Regions from separate parts of the Serratia sp. NCCP-200 genome, predicted to be linked through region 4. Evidence: predicted binding sites of a transcription regulator. Region 4 holds the regulator's gene; each other region holds the start of a gene.

Region 1 (4,190 bases), on a different contig from region 4:
CGGGTTTGTTCGTTGTCTTGCAGCGTGAAGGTCAGGATCACGCCGTTTTCATCTTCATCGTGCGCAGTAAGCTGCCACGGCTGATTACGGGCAAAGCCGTGGGATGGGCTACCTGCCGGGCCAAACCAAGGCCAGCAGATCGGTACGCCGCCGCGGATCGCCACGCCGCTTTTGAATGGCGTATTGTTGCTCAGCCAAAGCACCGGTTTATCACCGCTTGGCTGCCAGGCCAGCAGATGAGCCCCTTGCAGAGTAATGGCCGCACGGACTTTCGGGTGAGAAACCACCACCACGGGCAGTTCGTCCAGTTGGCGTTGGCTGATAAAAGGGGTGATTTGTTCGCTAACGGGTAGGGTGAAGATTTTTTCGTTCATGTTGTTGCCTTCTTTTCGCCGCAAAAACAAATAAAAAGGGCGACACTAGTGTCGCCCTCTATAATCAACTGCGCAACAAGCCATTACTTGGAGATGTGAGCGATCAGGTCCAGTACTTTGTTTGAGTAGCCAGTTTCGTTATCGTACCAAGAAACCAGTTTCACAAAGGTGTCGCTCAGCGCGATACCGGCTTTAGCATCGAATACAGAAGTCAGTTTCTCGCCGTTGAAATCGGTAGAAACCACTTCGTCTTCGGTGTAGCCCAGCACGCCTTTCAGCTCGCCTTCTGAAGCGGCTTTGATAGCAGCACAGATTTCTTTGTAAGAAGCTGGTTTTGCCAGACGGGCAGTCAGGTCAACCACAGACACGTTCGGAGTAGGAACGCGGAACGCCATACCGGTCAGTTTGCCGTTCAGTTCTGGGATGACTTTACCTACAGCTTTAGCAGCACCGGTAGAAGAAGGGATGATGTTCTGGGATGCGCCGCGGCCGCCGCGCCAGTCTTTGTGAGACGGGCCATCAACGGTTTTCTGAGTTGCGGTAGTCGCATGCACGGTGGTCATCAGAGCTTCAACGATGCCGAACTTGTCGTTGATTACTTTAGCCAGTGGTGCCAGGCAGTTGGTGGTACAAGAAGCGTTGGAAACGATTTCTTGGCCAGCGTAAGACTTGTGGTTCACGCCCATAACGAACATAGGGGTATCATCTTTAGATGGGCCAGTCAGAACAACTTTCTTAGCACCTGCAGCGATGTGTTTACGTGCAGTTTCGTCAGTCAGGAACAGGCCAGTTGCTTCAGCAACGACGTCAACGTTGACTTCGTTCCACTTCAGGTTAGCCGGATCTCTTTCTGAGGTACAACGGATGGTTTTGCCGTTAACAACCAGGTGGCCGTCTTTAACTTCTACAGTACCGTCGAAACGGCCGTGAGTAGAGTCATACTTCAGCATGTAAGCCATGTACTCTGCGTCTAACAGGTCGTTGATTGCAACGATTTCGATGTCAGAACGTTCCTGAGCAGCACGGAAAACAATGCGACCGATACGGCCAAAACCGTTGATACCTACTTTGATAGTCATATATTCCACCAGCTATTTGTTAGTGAATAAAAGGTTGGTTGTAAAATTACAAAAACCTTACCGAGCGTCAAGCGGAATCGTGTCAATTCTTGCTGCAAGTCAAACCAGAGGCCCGGTTTTGCACACAAATCGCACATTCCATTTACGTTTGTCCTCCCATCGATATGGGGGCAAACCGCCAAGTATAAAGTCAGCACGTGCAAGATATGTGATCGAAGTCACATATGGCGGCAGCGTAACCTTTATGCCGTACAGTTTAGGCTAAAAAGGCCTGCAGCGTTGTTAATTTTTTGTTATTATTACTCATTGTTTTCGTTGACATTATCCACATTGCGGGAATAGCACAAATGGCTAAAGAGACAACCCCTAAGACACCGCTCACGGAACTGAATGAAATCCAACGTTATGTGACACAAGAGCGTGGCACCGAAGCCCCCTATAGCGGTAAATTACTGCATAACCAGCGTGAGGGCGTGTACCACTGCCTGTGCTGTAACGCGCCGCTGTTCTTCTCCGCCAGCAAGTTTGATTCTGGCTGCGGCTGGCCCAGCTTCTATCAGCCCGTTTCGGACGATGCTATTCGTTATCTTGATGATAATTCACATAATATGCATCGAGTCGAGATCCGCTGTGGTAACTGCGACGCGCATTTGGGGCACGTATTCCCCGATGGTCCGCAGCCGACTGGCGAACGCTACTGTGTCAACTCCGCGTCACTGAATTTCACCGACGACGAGAATGGCGAGCAGACGGCAGGTTAAGCTGTAACTAAACCAACAAAATCGATTCAGCTAATTATTCATCCCCGGGTGAGGACATGCTCTGATGGAAGTAAAAGATCTGATTGCGGCCATGACGCCGGAAATCTACCAGCGGCTGGTGCTGGCTGTGGAACTGGGCAAATGGCCTGATGGTGTGGCACTGACGCCAGAGCAGAAAGAACACAGCTTGCAGGCGGTGATGCTGTGGCAGTCGATGAACAATGCGGACCCGCAACATATGAGCATTGGCACCGACGGGCAAATCGTGATGAAAAGCAAACAGGAGCTGAAGCAGCAGTTTATGGCCGAGCCGTTGGCCAAGCTGAAGCCGCAGTAATCTGTTGCTGGCAGGGCGATGTTGCTATCGCCCTGAAGGTTTTACTGCTTCTGCGGGCTCAAGCCTAAGCTTTCGGCTAACTGGTGGGCCAGGCGGTTGTTATCGTCCGCGCCATACTCCCAGAACATCGCTCCTCCCAATCCTTTGCTCTTGATGTACTCGGCCTTGATGGCTACCGAGCGCGGGTTTTCATAGCTTATCGCGAACAGCGGTTTGCCTGCGGATGACTTCATCATCAGATAGGGCACCTTAGCCTCGCTATCCCAATGCGCGGTGAAGCGCCGTTGTGGGTCTTTCAGCATCTTGTTCACGATATCGTTGTACTTGATGTAACTGTCTTTATCCAAATCCACGCCCAGCGACTTGAAGACGTCTTTTTCACGTGTGGTGAAATAGGGCTGGGTGACGGGATGCTTGGCCGCATTTGCCACATCCCAATCAATACCCGACTCGGTGGCGCGTTTAGGTACCCGGCCATAGAAACCGATCCCCAGATTGAGCTGAGTTGGCTTCAGCCCGGCGGCCAGATAGTTGTTGACCACAAAGTCGGCGCTGTACTTGTCGGCGGCGGCCACGGTTGGCCATTGTTTGGAGTCATAGAGATTGGAATTGAAATACTGGGTACCGTACGCCATGTCGTAGGTCATCAGATTGATGTAGTTCAGATAGGGCGCGATAGCCTTAACGTCTACCCATTCCTGCGGACTTTTGACATTGGCCCCGACGGCGATGGTCAGCAGTTTTTCTTTACCCAACGCCTGATGCAGTTCGCTCAGTAGGGCGGTGAAATTGGCTCTGTCAGTGGGTTGGCTTTCCACCAATCCCCAGGCACCGTTAACCGGGTATTCCCAATCCAGATCGATACCATCTAGCTGATACTTGGCAATCACCTCCTGCACCGAACGAATAAACACCGCCCGGCTTTCCGGTGTGGCTGCCGCGCCGGAGAACCCACGAGCTCCCCATCCGCCAACGGACAGCAAAACCTTCAGCGCCGGATTTTGCTGGCGCAATACGGGTAATAGCTTTAAGTCTGCTTCGACTTTAGGGGAGAGATAGATTTGGTGTAGGCGGGAGGGATCTTTCAGTGCCGGGTTGGTTTCCTCTTTTTCAGCGTTATAAATCAGGCCAAAAGAGTAGTTGAGGTGGGTGATCTGGCTGACGTCAAGCTGGTTGATATCACCGCCCGGCCCGGCGGTTACGTCGCCACCGCCGTTGAAGTAGCCGACAGAGAGATAAGGTGCCGCGTGAGCCATGCCCACGCCAGCCACACCGAGTTGCACCGCTACCAGCAAGGGTAGCAGTTTACGGGTTAAAGCCATGTTGTCTCCTTTGGTCAGCAAGGCCGACCTGAACCGCCTGGGGCGGTATCAATAAAGCCGGGCTCGGTAGGCCCCGGATGCGTATAACTTATTGATGCCTATGCATCAGATGCCATAACAGCAAAAGAGACGGGAGGGGACAAGATGAGCGCGCAGAAGAATGGTGAGAATGTGAGCAGCGTCGAAAATAAGGCGGTTGGCAGAGGATATGGGGCGCTGAGGTCAAGCAGCCCCAAAAACCGTTAGCGTTGAGTAAACTGTGACAGTGTAACTAACTGTGCGCCAGCCGACTGCATTTCTGCCAACGCCTGCTCGCT
Region 2 (4,190 bases), on a different contig from region 4:
ATTCGCTGCGCCCTGCACCCACCAGACCAAACAGGCCAACAATTTCTCCAGCGCGTACGTTAAGGCTGATAGGCGTTTTCACACCAACGGCCTGCAGTTCGGTCAGTTGCAACCGCAGTTCTCCCAGCTCTCGTGGCTGATAGCCATAAACATCGCCAAGATCGCGGCCCACCATCGCCTGCACCAGCACTTCATTGTTTACCTGTTGCATATCGTCGAAGGTGCGCACATAGCGGCCATCCTTAAACACGGTGATGGCGTCACTCAGCGCAAAGATTTCCTCCATCCGGTGTGAGACATACAGGATCACTCGCCCTTCGGCCCGCAGCTCGCGGATCACCCGGAACAGCTGCTCAATTTCACGTGCCGACAACGAACTGGTCGGCTCATCAAACGCAATCACTTTGGCGTTACGCGCCAGAGCCTTGGCAATCTCCACCATCTGCCACTGGCCAATCGACAGGTACTTCAACGGAGTATCCGGATCGATGTCCAAACCGAGGTGTTCCAGCTGTAAGCGGGATTCATAACGCAGCAGTTTGCGATCCACCAGGCCATGTTTGGTCGGCAACTGGCCCAGGTAGATGTTCTCTGCCACTGTCATTTCCGGTACCAGATGCAGTTCCTGGTAAATAATCGCCACCCCGGCGTTCAGCGCGTCGGTGGTATTGGCAAACTGTACGGCTTGCCCCTGGAGGTGGATCTCCCCTTTGCTTGGGGCGTAATTGCCGCTGAGAATTTTCAGCAGCGTCGATTTCCCGGCGCCGTTTTCCCCCATCAGGGCGTGGATCTGCCCGGCCTGACAGCTGAAACTGATATCATCCAGCGCTTTGACGCCAGGGAAGCTTTTACCGATGCCTTTAAAAGCCAGATAGGGCGTGACGGCAGTCATAGTGCTTTCCTCAATGCTGTGCGATAAATGGCCGCCCGCTTGGTACAGGCGGCACGCTCCTTACATCAGGCCTTTTTTCTGCAGTTCCACCTGGAAGTTGTCGCGGGTGATCAGCACCACGTCGGTCACTTCGGTGAATTTCTCTGGTTCCACGCCTTTCTCTACCCAGTCATGCAGCATCTGAATGCTCTTGTAGCCATGAATATCCGGGCTTGGCAGCAGTGAACCGTAGAAGCCGGTTGCCTGTTTCTTGGAAAGCTCGCTTACCGCGTCAACGCCGTTGATACCAATGCCGATCACGTTAGGCGCTTTAAAGCCCTGACCTTCGGTGGCACGCACGCCGCCCAGCACGGTATTGTCGTTCATCCCGACGATCAGCCAGTTTTTCACTTCAGGATGCTGCACCAGCATCGAGTTGGCGGCATCAAACGCCCCTGGGATATCGTTGGATTTGGTTGGTACCTTGTAGATCTGCTGTTCTGGGAAACCCGCAGTTTTCAATGCATCCATCGAGCCACCGGTACGGCGGCGTGCCGTGTCCAGTTCATCGGAGGTGATCGCCATTACGCCGGTCTCTGCCACTTTCCAGCCACGCTTGTTCATCTCTTTCCACAGCTCGGCACCTTGGCGCTCACCTATCTTGGTGGCCGCCATCATCACTAGCGGCACGCTCTCCATCGGCTTGCCTTTGGCATTAACAAACTGGTCGTCAACCGCGATCACTTTCAGATCGTAGCTGCGTGCCTTGGCGACAATCGCCGAGCCGAGTTTTGGGTCTGGGGTGCAGATAACAAATCCCTTGGCCCCGCTGGCCGCCAGGCTGTCGATGGCATTGAGGGTTTTCTCGCCGTCCGGCACGGCAATCTTGATCACTTCAAACCCCAGGTCTTTACCCGCTTTGTCAGCAAATTTCCATTCGGTCTGGAACCAGGGCTCTTCTGGCTGTTTAACCAAAAAACCCAGTTTCATGGTCTCTGCGATAGCTGAATGTGACATAACCGCCGTCAGACCGATCACTGCCAACGCCTTAGTGAATTTATGCATGGTACTCTCCGCTGTTTTGCTTTCATCGGCAGAAAAATCGGGCCGCCGTGAAAACGTTATCATTATGAGATCCTGTCACGGCAATGGCCTTGTATCTCGCTTCTTGCCGTCGACTCAGGTAAGACGCAAACAGTTTTAGCCGGTATTTGTTAGTTAAATGTAGAGCGCTATCACATCCCGAGATAACAGCAGATATGTGCATACATTTAGCAAATTTAACCAAGTGATAACTTTTGACCCCCATCACAAAATCACTGTAGCAAGCAGAAAAGTGCATACTTCCAGCCAATGCTTCCTCACCTGCCTCCCCGTCCCGCTCCTATCGTTAACCTCAACCTAACAAGTAAGGAGTCCGCATCATGACGGCAGGTGCTATTGCCCTGGGATTAGACTTCGGCAGCGATTCAGTGCGGGTGCTGGCTGTCGACTGTCAAAACGGTAACGAACTGGATACCGAGGTGGTCTACTACCCTCGCTGGCAGCGTGGTGATTTCTGTAATGCCGCGCAGAACCAGTTCCGCCACCATCCACTCGACTATATCGAAGCCATGGAGCAAGCCATCGTCGCCGTGGTGCAGCGCATGAGCCAGGAACAGCGGCAGAGCGTGGTCGGGATTGGGGTTGATTCCACCGGCTCCACTCCCGCCCCGATTGATGAATATGGCGACGTGTTGGCGTTGCGGCCAGAGTTTGCCAGCAATCCCAATGCCATGTTTGTGTTGTGGAAAGACCACACCGCCATCGAGGAGGCGGAGGAAATTAACCAGCTTTGTCGCCGTGGTGATTTCCCCGATTATTCGCGCTATATCGGCGGCGTTTATTCCTCTGAGTGGTTCTGGGCCAAAATCTTGCACGTTTCACGCCAGGACGAGGCGGTACGCCACGCAGCCGCCTCTTGGGTTGAGCTATGCGACTGGGTACCGGCACTGCTTTCTGGCACTACTGCACCGGATCGGTTAAAGCGCGGACGTTGCAGCGTTGGGCATAAAACGCTGTGGCATCCGGATTGGGACGGTTTGCCACCGAAAGCCTTCTTTGCGGCCTTGGATCCGATGCTGGTGGAAGATTTGCCCTATCCACTGTTCAACGGATCCTACACTGCCGATTTGCCGGTAGGGACACTGAGCAAAGAGTGGGCCACACGGCTTGGGCTATCAGAAAGCGTGGTGCTGTCCGGTGGCGCCTTTGACTGTCATATGGGGGCAGTGGGAGCCGGTGCGCAGCCTTATACGCTGGTGAAGGTGATTGGCACGTCGACCTGCGACATTCTGATCGCCGATCGTGAGCGCGTGGGCGATCGTGCCATCAGCGGTATCTGCGGCCAGGTGGACGGCAGCGTGGTGCCGCAAACCATCGGGATGGAGGCCGGGCAATCCGCTTTTGGCGATATGTACGCCTGGTTCAGCCGCCTGCTGAGCTGGCCGCTGCGTGAAGCCGCCAAGACGCAACCGCAACTCCAGACACAGCTGCAACAAATTGAGCATGACATGCTGGCCGCCCTGACCGCCGCCTGGGCCAAAAACCCGTCTCTTGACCATCTGCCAGTGGTATTGGACTGGTTCAATGGCCGCCGCACCCCCTACGCCAACCAACGCCTGAAAGGGGTGATCACCGATCTCAACCTCGGCACCGATGCGCCCACGCTGTTTGGTGGCTTTATCGCCGCAACGGCATTTGGCGCCCGCGCCATCATGGAGTGCTTCGAACAGCAGGACATTCCCGTCGATAACGTGCTGGCTTTGGGCGGTATTGCCCGCAAGTCACCGGTGATTATGCAGGTTTGCGCCGATGTGATGGATCGTCCGCTACAGATTGTCGCCTCCGACCAGTGCTGCGCGTTGGGTGCAGCCATCTTCGCCGCCGTGGCCGCCGGGCATTTCAGCGACGTTCCGCAAGCTCAGCAGCATATGGCTTGCAGTATTGAACGTACTTTGCAGCCCGATCCCGCAAACGTCGCGCGCTACCAACAACTTTATGAACGCTATCAACAGTGGTGCCAGGCCGCAGAGCCTCGCTTTGCCGCAACCACCAAAAATTAATACGCCGGGGCAGCTCCCTCGGCTCAATAAAACCTCTAGATCCAGGAGTTTTTGATGAACATCTTTAAGCAACGTGAAGTGTGGTTCGTGATCGGTAGCCAGCATCTTTATGGCCCCAAAACCCTGCAACAGGTGATGGAAAATGCCGAGCAGGTCGTGAACAGCCTGAACCGTGACGCAGGTTTACCGGTAAAGATGGTGCTGAAACCGCTGGT
Region 3 (4,190 bases), on a different contig from region 4:
AGAGTGGAGATCGTCAGCGCCACCAATGGGAACAGCAAGGTGCTGTAGGCAGCGGCGCCTGAGCCGATGCGGCCTAACAGGGTGAAATAGGCGGCAAAGGCGATCACCGTGCCAAAAATCGCCAGATAGAACAGCGAACCCAGATAACGAGTGGTGAATTCGAGCTGCAATGAAGCGCCCTGTGCCAGTGCGATGGCAAACATCAGCAGTGCGCCGTAGCTCATGGCGTAGGTATTGGTGGAAAGCATATCCAGCCCACGGCGTTGGTGGCGCGTGCTGAGCATGTTCCCCAGCGAAAAACCGTAGGTACCCAGAGCGCTCAACCCGATACCTTTAAGCAATTCTGGCGCCATCTGGGTCGCCATCAGATCCTGCCAAAACAGCGCCACGATGCCGATCATACCTAACAGCGCTGCAGGAAGCAGGTTGGGGTTGGGGCGTTGGCGGAAGAAAATCATGCTGTTAACCGCGTTGAACAACACCGCCATTGAGAAAATCACCGATTCCAGCCCGCTGCTGATATAGGCCGCCGCCAGGTAGAAACAGTAAAAGTTAAAGCCAAACACACAGCAGCCCTGCAACATGCAGAACAGGTGGTCCCGCAGGCTAATGGCCCGCAGACGGCGTAGCGCCAGCATGGCCAGCCACATCACGACGGCAGCCAACAGGAAGCGGTAACCGATCGAAACGGGGATCGCCACCGTGCCTTGTTGCAGGGTAATCGCAATCCAGGTGGTGCCCCAAATCAGCACCACGGCAAGATACAACAGCGTATTCATAAATTCTCCTGTGAATGATGACGGGAGTATTCATCTTTTTGCGCCGTAACGCTTTCAGCCTTTTGCGGCCAATTGCATATTCTTGCGCTTTTTTTGTTAAAAGCGCCCGGTGAAAACTGGTATCCCGCGCCAGCACTCTTTAAACTGAAACGGCTTGGATCACAGGAATAGGGCAGCAATGGCATACCTGGCATTTGAAACACTGCACCAACATAAAGCCCGGTTGCACAATAGCGTGCAACTGGGATCTGGCGTGCAACTGGCGGCCTGGTCCAACTGCAACGATCGTATCACCCAGGAAAGTGCCGATCACCACACCCTCAGCCTGTACGTGGCAGATGGTTATGAGTGCTATCAGAAGGTGCCTGGGGGCTGGCAGAACGGCGGCGGCCCGGATCGTTTTTGCATCATGCCGCGTCATTACGAATCCACCTGGGATGTCCGCAGCAATCTCTCCTTTGTGCATCTGTATTGTACCGACCAGCATTTGCGCCATTTGGTGGAGCAGACCTGGGATCGCAGCCCGGCGTCCATCAACGTAGAGCCGCTGTCGTTTGCGGAAGATCCGCAAATCACGCTGCTGTATCGCCAGTTTTTACTTAATCACAATTGGCAAGACACCGCTAACCAGCTGGCACTGAGCAGCGCCTCCACGCTGTTGATGTCGCATATGCTTCAGCGCTACACCCAGTTGCAATGGCGGCTGCCCAGCGTGCGTGGTGGGCTGGCACCGGCCGTGCTGAAGCGGGTGCAGGAGTTTATCTATCACCATCTCGATCAACCATTGGTGCTGGCCGATCTGGCTGCTCAGGTGGAATTGAGCGAGTTTCATTTTGCCCGCATGTTTAAACACAGCACCGGGCAGGCACCGCATCAGTATGTGATGCAGGTGCGTTTGCAACAGGCGGAGAAATTACTGCGCAACACGCTGATGCCGCTAACCCAGATTGCGCTGGATTGCGGCTTTAGCTCGGCCAGCCATTTCAGCCACCGTTTCAAGGCATTCTATGGCCATACGCCGATATGGCTGCGGCAGCAAAGCCGTTAATCCCTGAGGAGAAAGGATATGGAACAACCATTTTGTGGAGTTGAGGTACTTTTTGTCGCGGGTTTTGGCCCGATAACCCAAAACACGAGCCAAAGTGCTGCGTTTTATCAGCAAGCGCTGGGGTTGCCGCTAAAGCCAATGGAGGGGAATGAGGACTATCTGCTGACCGAGCACGATGCCTTGGCGGGCGTGAAGCACTTTGCGCTTTGGCCTTTGGCGCAGGCTGCCCAATCCTGTTTTGGTCAGGCTCAATGGCCACAAGATTTACCGGTGCCGCAGGCGTGGATGGAGTTTGACGTGGCAGATATGGCGAAGGCCACCCAAACGCTGCTGGATCAGGGCTATCAACTGCTGGTAGCCAACCGTCTGGAGCCGTGGGGCCAGAGCGTCACCCGTCTGCTAAGCCCGGAAGGCTTGCTGGTCGGCGTGACCTTAACGCCCTGGATGCGCCACTAACTTTGCTGGGGCGCGATATGCTGCACCCGTCTAGACTGGAAAAACGGTTATGGCAGGGGGAAGGCGGTCGGGTTTTGGCTCATGACATCGATGAAGACGTCCTTGAATGATGCCCAGAATTGCATAATGCCAGCCAGGTTGAAGGACATGCCCATCAGCCCCATCACAAACCAGCAGCTAGTGAACAGCCCCAGGCTGCTGAACACAAACGCCATGCCGTTACGGCTAGCCTTGCGGCACAACACATTCAATTGGCTGGCCAGAAACATCATCACTGCGCTCAGTAATTCCCAGCGCATCATAATAAAGCCAGTGGCTATGGTACTCATCGGAGGTGATCCTTTGCTACAAATGCCGCAGCCGGCTCCAGGTATCAGACCTTGGGGCAGAATGCGCATTGGATAGACGGTGGCTTAGGTTGTTAGTGTGATCTGTGTCACATTATAGCATTGGAATAATTGGCGTCTCAATAGTCGTTATGGCCTGTCTGACAAATCACAGCAACATTCCAATATGTTGAAACATTTATGCCAAATCATTAGCAACCTTTTAATGTGGTACCAAGGCTATTAACGCTATGCTTGCCGGCTTTTCGCCCCTTTTTAGCAATCAGTCAGGCAGGTAAGACCCCACGCATGGCCCAATTAAAAGATCCTTTCCGTGACCATCCCGCCGAAGAAACGTTGTTCATTCGCCGTGCCTGCGTGGCGATGGTGCTGGTCGTCGCCTGTTTTGGCTTGCTGGTTTTCAACCTGTATCAGTTGCAGATCAAACAGCATGCGTTTTACCAGACGCGCTCCAATCAAAACGACATCAAGATGCTGCCCATTGCCCCTCATCGTGGCCTGATCTTCGATCGCAACGGCATCCCGCTGGTGCGCAATATACAGCTGTATCAGATTGAAGTGACTCCCAGTAAGATTGCCGATATGGCAACGCTGCTGCAAAACCTGACGCCCATTGTTGATCTGACGCCGGATGACATCGCCGCCTTTCGTGATGATATGCGCCACAATAGTCGCTATAAGCCCGTTACCCTCAAGACCGGGCTTAGTGAAACCGAGGTGGCTCGTTTTGCGGTAAACCAGTATCGCTTTGACGGAGTAACCATCGAGACCTACCAGCAGCGGCAATATCCTTACGGGGCACAGTTGGCGCACGTGGTGGGGTATGTCTCGCGAATTAATGATAACGACGTCAAAAAGCTCGAGCAGCAGGGTCAGGCGCAAAACTATGCGGCCGACCACAATATTGGCAAACAGGGGTTGGAAGCCTATTACGAGAAACAGCTACACGGTACCACCGGTTATCAGGAAGTGGAGGTGGATAACCACGGGCGTATCGTACGCCTGCTGAAGGAACAACCGCCCCAGGCGGGCAAAGATATCTATCTGACGCTGGATCTGCACCTGCAACAGTACATCGAAGGCTTGCTCAAAGGGCAACGGGCGGCGGTGGTGGTCGCCGATCCGCGCGACGGAGGCATTCTGGCGATGGTCTCCAGCCCTAGCTACGATCCCAACCCGTTCGTCAGAGGTATTGGCTATCAGGCCTACAAGTCGCTGCTCAGCAACCCGGATTTACCTCTGATAAACCGTGTGACGCAGGGGCTATACCCGCCTGCTTCAACGGTAAAACCTTATATGGCGGTATCGGCACTGTTTGCCGGTGTTATCACCCCAACCACCACTTTCTTTGGCGCACCCACCTGGACCTTGCCGGGAACGCAGCGCCGCTATCGCGACTGGTTGAAAACCGGGCACGGCCTGCTGAACGTCACCAAGGCGATCGAGGAGTCGGCCGACACCTTCTTCTATCAGGTTGCCTATGAGATGGGGATCGACCGGATCCACCAGTGGCTCAGCCAGTTTGGCTATGGCCAGCCGACGGGGATCGATCTGAACGAG
Region 4 (4,190 bases):
CAAACAGCCGTTTCCACAGGCCAATCTCCTAATCCGCGAAGCGCAGCTTTCTACGCTACTGCCAGCATTGCGCGAAGGCCGCCTGGATTTTGCCGTGGGTACCGTCAGCCCGGAACTTCCGCTGGAGGATCTGGTGCGTGAACCGCTGTTCAACGCCTCTTTTTGCATTATCGCACGCCAGGGGCACCCACTGGCGCAGGCCACCTCGTTGGACGAACTGCGTGAGGCCAAGTGGTTATTACCGGAAACCGATATGGGTTATTACCAGCAGTTGCGTGCGGTATTAGGCACCTTCTATCAGCAATTGAGCCGTTCGCCCATTCGTTCGGACTCTGTGACCTGTGGCTTGAATATGGTGCTGGAGGCGGATTATCTGACTATCGTGGCGCGGGCGATGAGTGCACCGTTCTATTTGCAGCGTCGGCTGGTGGCATTGCCTATCGACACGTTGCCACAAGCGCAATATTGCGTGCTGTATTCACAGAAATCGCCGCTAACCGTGACGGCACGGCGATTTCTTGATTTATTGCGTGCCCACTGCCTGCGCTACCCTTGGTAGGATCAGGCCACTTCGCGGATTTCGAAGCTGTGGCTAATGCTGGCGGCTTTACCCAGCATCAAGGAGACGGAGCAGTATTTCTCGGCGGAAAGATCCACCGCGCGCTCGACAATCTTATCGGTCAGCCCTTTGCCGGTGACGATAAAATGCAGGTTGATATGGGTAAACAGACGCGGTGCTTCTTCACGACGCTCGGAGGTCAGTTTTACCTCACAGTCACGCACATCGTTACGCCCTTTTTGCAGGATCGACACCACATCGATGGCGCTACAGCCGCCGACGGACATCAACACCATTTCCATCGGGCTTGGCGCTTTATCGCCAGCATTGCCATCCATCAAAACCTGGTGACCAGACGCAGACTCACCCAGGAATGTCAGCCCTTCTACCCACTTAACTCTTGCCTGCATGTTACACACTCCGGTTAATTTCTTAAAAACAGGGTACGCTTTCGCATACATTCTGGCAACGTAACCTGACGCTAATCATGCTGAAGCGAGACAACACAAGACACCCGCCTCACTCTGTGCTACAAACAGAGCCGCAATAACTCTTTCCAGGTCACCGATTTCAGGGATATGTCCAAGGAAAGGCCCCTATATTGGTTTGTTAACAGAATGTAGCTTGCAGCTCTCCCTGCAAGTTAATATGCTAGAGCACAAGCGTATTTCTATAACACGCCTCAAAACCTGTTGATAGCCACAATTAAAACACCGGGCTATAAGCACGTTTTACAGGGAACTCTGACCCCTGTGATACAAGGCAGCGATAACAACAGAGGATAACAGCGAATGGTTCTCGGCAAACCGCAAACAGACCCGACTCTCGAATGGTTCCTGTCTCATTGCCATATCCACAAATATCCATCGAAGAGTACGCTTATTCACCAAGGTGAAAAGGCCGAAACGCTTTACTACATCGTCAAAGGCTCCGTCGCGGTGCTGATTAAAGATGAAGAAGGCAAAGAGATGATCCTGTCCTACCTTAACCAGGGGGATTTCATCGGCGAGCTAGGATTATTTGAAGAAGGCCAGGAGCGTAGCGCCTGGGTACGGGCCAAAACCGCCTGTGAAGTGGCTGAAATTTCCTACAAGAAATTCCGCCAACTGATCCAGGTTAACCCGGATATCCTGATGCGCCTGTCCGCACAGATGGCTAACCGCCTGCAAGTCACCTCAGAGAAAGTGGGTAACCTCGCCTTCCTTGACGTAACCGGCCGCATTGCACAGACCTTGCTGAACCTGGCAAAACAGCCTGATGCCATGACTCACCCAGACGGCATGCAGATCAAAATCACCCGCCAGGAAATTGGCCAAATCGTCGGTTGCTCACGTGAAACCGTCGGTCGTATTTTGAAAATGCTCGAAGATCAAAACCTGATCTCCGCGCACGGCAAAACCATTGTCGTGTACGGTACGCGTTAATCCCCAGAGAAACGGTGCAGCAATGCGCCGTTTCTTTACCTGCTGAATAGCCAACCATGTGGCGCCGCCTGATCTACCACCCGGAAGTCAACTACGCACTGCGGCAAACGCTGGTGTTGTGCCTGCCGGTGGCGTTTGGTTTACTGATTGGCAACCTGCAACTCGGCATGCTGTTCTCGTTGGTGCCCGCCTGCTGCAACATTGCCGGGCTGGATACGCCACACAAACGCTTTTTCAAACGCCTGGTCGTAGGCGGCTCCCTGTTCGCACTCAGCAGCCTTCTGCTGCAACAAGCCCTGCTGTGGGATCTGCCGTTACCCTTGCTGATGCTGGCAATGGCGCTGTTGCTCGGCGTCAGCGGTGAGATCAGCCCGCTGCACGCACGCCTGCTACCAGCCGCATTGGTCGCCGCCATCTTTTCCCTCAGCATGGTAGGCACCGTGCCAATCTGGCATGCCCCTTTGCTGTATATCGTCGGCACCGCCTGGTACGGGCTGTTTACCTGGGCCTGGTTCAAGCTGTGGAAAGAGCAGCCGATGCGCGAATCCCTAAGCCAGCTGTATATGCAGTTGGCCGACTATTTTGAAGCCAAATACTCATTACTGACGCAGCACACCGATCCTGAAACTGCCCTGCCGCCGCTGTTGCAACGCCAGCAGAAAGTGATGGACCTGATCAGTCTGCTATACCAACAGCTTAATTTCCTGCCCCATGCCAATAACCTAGAGCAAAAGCGCCTGCGGCGTACGTTTCAGGTGGCGCTCGATTTGCAAGAGCACATCACCGTCAGCCTGCATCTGCCGGAAGAAGTGCAAAAGCTGGTGGAGCAAAGCCAGGCCGAAGCGATTATCCGCCGCAACGCCCAAGTGATCGCCACGCGCCTGCGGGTGATGGCCGACGATATTCTCTATCATCGGCACTCTGCGCGTTTCAGCATGAAGAATGAGCTGGCAGCGCTGGAAAAAGTGGCCTCACAGCACGCCGATAACCCGGTTGGCCAGTTCTGCTATTACCACTTCAGCCGCATCGCGCGCCTGCTACGCACTCAGCACCCACTGTACCGCCGCAATCTGATGGCCAATCAGTCACGCCTGCCTTTCTGGCCTGCGGTGGTGAGCTATCTGTCGTTTAAATCCAACGCCCTGCGCAACGCCGCCAGGCTGGGGGTCATTCTGGCGGCCGGCAGCAGCCTGGGCATGCTGTTCAACCTGCCAAAACCCTATTGGATCTTGCTGACCATCATGCTGGTCAGCCAAAACGGCTATAACGCCACGCGGGTGAGGATCCAGCACCGTGCCCTCGGCACGTTGGCCGGGCTGGTGATTGCCGCTGGGCTGTTGCAACTACAGATGCCCGAAAGCGTGACGCTGAGTATCATGTTGGCCATCACCCTGGCGGCCTATCTGATCCTGCGAAAAAACTATGGGCTGGCGGTGATGGGCTTCACCGTGACCGCCGTCTACACCTTGCAGCTCCTGGCGCTGAACGGTACCCATTTCCTGGTCCCCCGCCTGATCGATACCCTTATCGGCTGCGTACTGGTGTTTGGCGGCACGATCTGGCTATGGCCGCAGTGGCAGAGTGGCCTGCTGCGGAAAAACGCCCATCAGGCTCTGGAGCACGATCAGACGGCACTGCGACTCTTGCTGGAAGAACAGGAACCCGACCCCAGCGAACTGGCCTACACGCGCATGCAGGTCAATCAGGCACATAACGCCCTGTTTACCTCGCTCAATCAGGCGATGCAGGAACCGGGGTTCGAATCGAATTATCTGGCTGATATGCGGCTGTGGATCACCCATAACCAGTTTATTGTTGAACACCTGAATGCGATGACCATTCTGGCGCGCGAGCACTATATGCTGACGCCAAAGCTGGCGCAGGAGTATCTGCAAACCTGTGAGATCGCCTTGCAGAGTTGTCAGCAGCGGTTGGAATATGACGGCCCGAGTACCAGCAACAGCATCATGCAGCCGCCAGATCTGCACCCGGACATGCCGGTTACCGAGATGGAACGCCATCTGCGGCGGATCCTTTCTCACCTGACCGTGATGCATACCATTTCGTCATTGGCATGGCGCCAGCGCCCACATCATGGGATCTGGCTGAAGCGCAAACTGCGGGAAAGCTGAGGTTAGCGGGACCGCAGCCCCGCAGACTTGATCAGCCGTTAATCACATCCTGTACGGCCAATTCGAACAGCGCCA

Evidence for each region. The regulator CRP, encoded in region 4, controls carbon source genes, mostly activating them, when cyclic AMP is high. The targets are predictions, from matches to a motif close to ATGTGANNNNNNTCACAT.
Region 1: msrB (peptide-methionine (R)-S-oxide reductase MsrB) is a predicted target of CRP. The motif match lies at 1,660-1,677, and genes of this name have one in related genera.
Region 2: AC6HVW_RS12115 (arabinose ABC transporter substrate-binding protein) is a predicted target of CRP. The motif match lies at 2,168-2,185, and genes of this name have one in related genera.
Region 3: AC6HVW_RS13020 (YjcB family protein) is a predicted target of CRP. The motif match lies at 2,708-2,725, and genes of this name have one in related genera.

Annotation. Positions count from the first base shown of each region.
Region 1 covers NZ_BAAKUJ010000003.1:844,082-848,271, reverse strand. The annotation lists gene AC6HVW_RS14025 (D-hexose-6-phosphate mutarotase) at 1-374, opposite strand, end outside; gene gapA (glyceraldehyde-3-phosphate dehydrogenase) at 458-1,453, opposite strand; gene msrB (peptide-methionine (R)-S-oxide reductase MsrB) at 1,801-2,214, shown strand; gene AC6HVW_RS14010 (YeaC family protein) at 2,279-2,551, shown strand; gene chiD (chitinase ChiD) at 2,593-3,873, opposite strand; gene pncA (bifunctional nicotinamidase/pyrazinamidase) at 4,116-4,190, opposite strand, start outside.
Region 2 covers NZ_BAAKUJ010000003.1:411,087-415,276, reverse strand. The annotation lists gene araG (L-arabinose ABC transporter ATP-binding protein AraG) at 1-892, opposite strand, end outside; gene AC6HVW_RS12115 (arabinose ABC transporter substrate-binding protein) at 953-1,936, opposite strand; gene AC6HVW_RS12110 (ribulokinase) at 2,296-3,975, shown strand; gene araA (L-arabinose isomerase) at 4,030-4,190, shown strand, end outside.
Region 3 covers NZ_BAAKUJ010000003.1:626,465-630,654, reverse strand. The annotation lists gene AC6HVW_RS13035 (DMT family transporter) at 1-779, opposite strand, end outside; gene AC6HVW_RS13030 (helix-turn-helix domain-containing protein) at 958-1,827, shown strand; gene AC6HVW_RS13025 (VOC family protein) at 1,846-2,283, shown strand; gene AC6HVW_RS13020 (YjcB family protein) at 2,331-2,612, opposite strand; gene mrdA (penicillin-binding protein 2) at 2,919-4,190, shown strand, end outside.
Region 4 covers NZ_BAAKUJ010000007.1:173,053-177,242, reverse strand. The annotation lists gene AC6HVW_RS21035 (LysR substrate-binding domain-containing protein) at 1-559, shown strand, start outside; gene AC6HVW_RS21030 (OsmC family protein) at 562-969, opposite strand; gene crp (cAMP-activated global transcriptional regulator CRP) at 1,351-1,983, shown strand; gene AC6HVW_RS21020 (YccS/YhfK family putative transporter) at 2,040-4,115, shown strand; gene argD (bifunctional acetylornithine/succinyldiaminopimelate transaminase) at 4,147-4,190, opposite strand, start outside.